Regions from separate parts of the Lactobacillus sp. ESL1191 genome, predicted to be linked through region 2. Evidence: predicted binding sites of a transcription regulator. Region 2 holds the regulator's gene; the other holds the start of a gene.
The links. The regulator Rex, encoded in region 2, represses fermentation and respiration genes when NADH is low (regulators of the CRP and FNR family bind a similar motif). The targets are predictions, from matches to a motif close to TTGTGAANTANTTCACAA.
Positions count from the first base shown of each region.

Region 1 (2,461 bases), 290 kb from region 2:
TGGGAAAACAACCTTAATCAATATTTTAATGGGGATGTTAGTGCCAACAACCGGAACTTTTAAGTTTGCTGATGATCTGCGTTTAGGCTATGTGCCTCAGTTCCGTAATATTGATTCCGAATATCCGCTATCGATTGAAGCCTTTGTTGGTCTGAATGCCCCCTTGTTAAAAACGGCTACGGTGAAGCAGACGATTAAGAAGCAACTTGCAGAGACTAACTTGGAAATGATAAAAAAAACGCGCATGGGTGAGGCGTCTGGTGGACAGAAGCAACGGGCTTATCTAGCTCAGGCTCTGCTCGACCAGCCTAACATGATTATTCTAGATGAAGCTACTGCCAGTCTTGACCCGATAGCCAAGGACGAATTGATGCAGCTGATTAGCCACCTGAATGAGCAACACAAAATAACCGTTCTGTTTGTAACCCACGACGTACCCTTGGCGCGCAAGTATATGACAGATTACCTTTATCTTAACCATGGCAAAATCGAACAAGGTGAAATGGCACAATTCGAGGAGGCCTATGAATAATGTTTGCATTCGATTTTATGCGCAATGCCTTTTTGGCAAGTACTTTTATCGCGATTACTTGTGGTACCGTTGGAGTATATGTAGTTGCACGTAACTTTAGTTTTTTAGCCCATACTTTGTCTGAAATCGGTTTTGCTGGTGCAGCTTTTGCTGTCTGGCTTGGCATTAGCCCACTTTGGGGGATGCTGTTGTTTACTCTTTTAGGTTCGGTTAGTGTTGGCGAACTATCCCTGCACAGCGACCAAAAAGAATCATCAATTAGTGCAATTTCAGCGCTCTTTATTGGACTGGGTGTCTTATTCTTAGCCATCTCAGGAGCCAATAGCAATTATGCCACCAATATTTTATTTGGTAGCATTATCGGAGTCGACCAGCAGGGCGTAATTCAACTGGTTGTTTTATCGGTAATTGTCTTATTGATGATACTGCTTTTACAGCGCCCGTTAAACTTTGATTCCTTTGACCATACCGGTGCCCTGGCGCATGGTGTCAAAACTGGCATGGTTAGCGTAGTCTTCTTAATTGCACTGGCTATGTCGGTTTCAATCGGCGCCCAAATTGTGGGGTCACTCCTGGTGTTCATCTTACTGACTTTACCACCAGCAACTGCTAGTTACATTGGTAAGACTGTGCCGTCGATGATTAGCTGGTCAGTTACACTGGCTTTAATAGGGGTATGGCTGGGTCTCTACCTCGGCTTTCTTACCAATCTGCCTGTTACTTTTTTTATTGCAGTAATCGAAGTTGTGGTATATCTTGTTACTTACTTCACTCATCTGATTAAACATAAGTTGTAGATAATACAACTAAATTATCGGTCACATTTATAAGTTTGTGAAAAATAGCACAGCATTAAGGCTGATATTTAAACAATCTTTTAACTTTTTCACTAACTATTGTAAGCAGTTTCATGTATAATAAGAGTATAGCTATAAAATATACTAAACAATCAAAGGAGTCTTTAAAATGACAGCATATTACAATGGTTTTCCCCAGAGTGATAAAGATGAAAAGATCGACATGATTAACCTCGATGAACTTGAGGAACGTGCCAAGGAAGTTATGCCAGAAGGTGCGTATTACTACATTGCTTCTGGTTCAGAGAATGAATGGACCTGGCGGAATAATACTACTGCTTTTAACCATTTTCAAATTGTCCCGCGCGCTTTAACTAATATGGATAATCCCCAGCTTGATACTGAATTCATGGGGATGAAGTTGAAAACGCCGGTAATGATTTCGCCAATTGCCTGCCACGGTATTGCTCACAAGGATGCCGAAGTTGCTACTCAGAAAGGTGCTGCAGCTGCTGGTGCATTATTTGCTTCTAGTACCTATGGTAACAAGAGTGTTGAAGATATTGCTGCAGCAGCACCAGATGCACCGCGCTTCTTCCAACTTTACCTCAGTAAGGATTGGAAGTTCAATCAGATGGTCTTTGATGCAATCAAGCAGGCTGGTTATAAAGGCATCTTCTTAACGGTGGATGCGCTGGTTTCAGGTTTTCGTGAGGCTAACCTGAGAACCCAGTTTGCCTTCCCAGTGCCATTAGATTTCTTTACCCGCTACCAGGGTGCTAAAGGAGAGGGTCAGACCGTTGCGGAAATGTACGCTTCATCTGCCCAGAAGATTGGTCCAGAAGATGTTCGCCGGATTAAGGAAATGTCTGGCTTACCAGTCTTTGTTAAAGGTGTAGTTTGTGCTGAAGATGCCTACCTGGCAATGGGCTGTGGTGCTGATGGGATCTACGTTACCAACCACGGTGGACGTGAAGTTGATAGTGGCCCAGCTACCATTGACATGTTGCCAGAAATCGCTCAGGCGGTTAACCACCGGGTACCGATTATCTTCGATTCAGGTGTTCGCCGCGGATCACACGTCTTCAAGGCCTTGGCTCTTGGCGCTGATATAGTTGGTGTTGGTCGACCA
Region 1 is NZ_CP196365.1:1,385,120-1,387,580, reverse strand. It holds gene ACSYSN_RS06935 (metal ABC transporter ATP-binding protein) at 1-532, shown strand, start outside; gene ACSYSN_RS06930 (metal ABC transporter permease) at 532-1,329, shown strand; gene ACSYSN_RS06925 (alpha-hydroxy-acid oxidizing protein) at 1,499-2,461, shown strand, end outside.
Region 1: a site for Rex is predicted at 1,365-1,382, ahead of ACSYSN_RS06925 (alpha-hydroxy-acid oxidizing protein). Genes of this name have one in related genera too.

Region 2 (2,461 bases):
CCTTAACGGTATTTGCCAACTGGTCAACACCCTTTAATAAAGAACGTCTTGCTTTTTCTGAAAATTTAATATCTTTTGCCATTTTATCCGCTCCCTAACTACTTAACAATTGCTAAAATATCTTTTTCGTGCAGGACCAGGTACTTCTCGCCCTCGTACTTGACATCAGTACCTGAGTACTTATCATACAGGACGACGTCCCCTGTCTTCACCGTCATTGGAATCTTGTTGCCATTCTCAGCATAAGTTCCCTCACCAACCGCGACAATTTCGCCTTCAGTTGGTTTTTGTTTAGCATTCGAAGCAAGGACGATTCCGCCTACAGTCTTTTCTTCTTCCTCTTTAACTTTAACGATCACGCGATCACCTATTGGTTGTAACACGTTTGTCCCTCCTATTAGTAAAAATCTTTTTAATTGTTAGCACTCATATTCATCAAGTGCTAACTTACAATTAAGATAATAACCCCTTTTCAGATAAAATGCAAGAAAAAATTAGCACTTTTTCAGTTAAAGTGCTAATTATTCTTAACTCTTATCCGCAGGCTGTTGCTTACTTGGGTTTATCGGCGTCAAGAAAGTAAATCAAGGTCTGTAATTCCGTCGCTAAGTCAACGTTCTGGACCCTGATCCCACTTGGAGCTGATAGTCGAATTGGGGTGAAGTTCATGATCCCCCTAATTCCAGCTTCGACCATATCGTCTGCCGTCTGTTGGGCAGTGGTCGATGGCACCGTCAAAATCGCAATTGTAATCTGTTGGTCGCTCAACTGTTGCTTCAATTCGCTCATACCGTATACCGGCACCCCGCTTAGGATTTTACCGGTAATCTTGGGATCAATATCGAAGGCACAAGAAATCCGAATATTGTTACTACGCTTGAAGTTATAGTTGAGCAGTGCATGTCCCAAATTACCAACGCCGACCAGGGCCACATTGGTCAATGTATCCTGATTTAGAATCTTTTTAAAAAAGGAAAGCAAATTTTTGACATCGTAACCATAACCGCGTTTGCCCAGCGCGCCAAAATAAGAAAAGTCGCGTCTAATCGAAGCACTATCAACCTGAACTGCTTCCGAGAGTTCAGTTGAAGAAACTTTATCTTTGCCCGCTTCGTTTAAGATAATTAAATAGCGATAGTACAGCGGCAAGCGCTTAGCTGTCGCCGTGGGTATTTTTATTTTTTCCATTTTTTAAAAGAGCCTCCAACTTAAATATTGCCTGAGCCTTCTTCTTGTGAATTGCTCATCAATTAGTATTATTTTACCCGTAACGTTACGTTATTTGCAAATATTTTTTCACAATCTTGCAAACACTGTCAACGAGGGCTACTTTCAACTTTTTTGCATAATCGCAAGAGGCCCACTGTAAGTTCTTTTCGTATGCTAAAATAGTTTCTAGGTGAAAAAATATGATCATTGCACAAGGACACGATTTAGAAAAACAATTTGGGGCAAATACCCTATTTCAGCATGTTAACTTTTCAATTGCTGACCAGGCCAGAATTGGCTTAGTTGGACCTAACGGTGTTGGCAAAACAACTTTACTCAAAATTATGACGGGCGAGGAAGAGGCTAGTCGGGGCGAATTTACTGTCAATAAGGCCATCGAGGTCGGTTACCTTGCCCAAGAAAACGGACTAGCTGAAGATAAGACTATCTGGGACGAGCTGGTCGAGGTCTTTGCTGCGCTCATTAAGATGGAGCAACAGTTGCACGCTTTGCAGGCAGAAATTACCGACCAACCCCATAATCCAGAACTATTAAAGCAATATGACCAGTTGCAGTTCGATTTTGAGCAAAAAGGGGGCTACACTTACCAGGCTGACATCAAAAGTATTTTGAATGGTTTTAACTTTCCTGAGGCGACTTGGTCCAAGGTCATTGCTAATCTATCTGGCGGTGAAAAGACCCGGCTTGCGTTTGTAAAGCTGCTCCTGCGTAAACCACCTCTGCTCCTACTCGATGAACCGACTAACTACCTTGACCTCGATACTTTGGACTGGCTGGAAGGCTACCTAAAAAACTATCCTGGGGCAATCCTAGTTGTGTCGCACGACCAATACTTCCTAGACCACTTAGCTACCCAGATTTTCGAGTTACAATTTGGCCAATTAACTGTGTTCAAGGGCAATTACACTAACTATGTACAAGAGCGCGAATTGCGCGACCACCAGCAGGAAGAAGCCTTCGAGAAACAGCAAGAAAAAATCAAGAAGGACGAAGAATTTATTCAGAAAAACATCGTCCGGGCCAAAACAACTAAACGGGCTCAAAGCCGCCGTAAACAGCTCGAAAAGCTCAAGCGAATTAATCCGCCCAAGCACAAGACCAAGGTGCGAATGACCTTCAAGGCTGGCCGACCTTCCGGTAAGGAAGTCTTGATTTTGCGTAATTTGGCGATTGGCTACCCCTCTAAGACCATGGTTGAGGATATTTCTTTACAAATTAATCAAGGAGACCG
Region 2 is NZ_CP196365.1:1,097,298-1,099,758, forward strand. It holds gene groL (chaperonin GroEL) at 1-82, opposite strand, end outside; gene groES (co-chaperone GroES) at 99-383, opposite strand; gene ACSYSN_RS05640 (redox-sensing transcriptional repressor Rex) at 553-1,188, opposite strand; gene ACSYSN_RS05645 (ABC-F family ATP-binding cassette domain-containing protein) at 1,410-2,461, shown strand, end outside.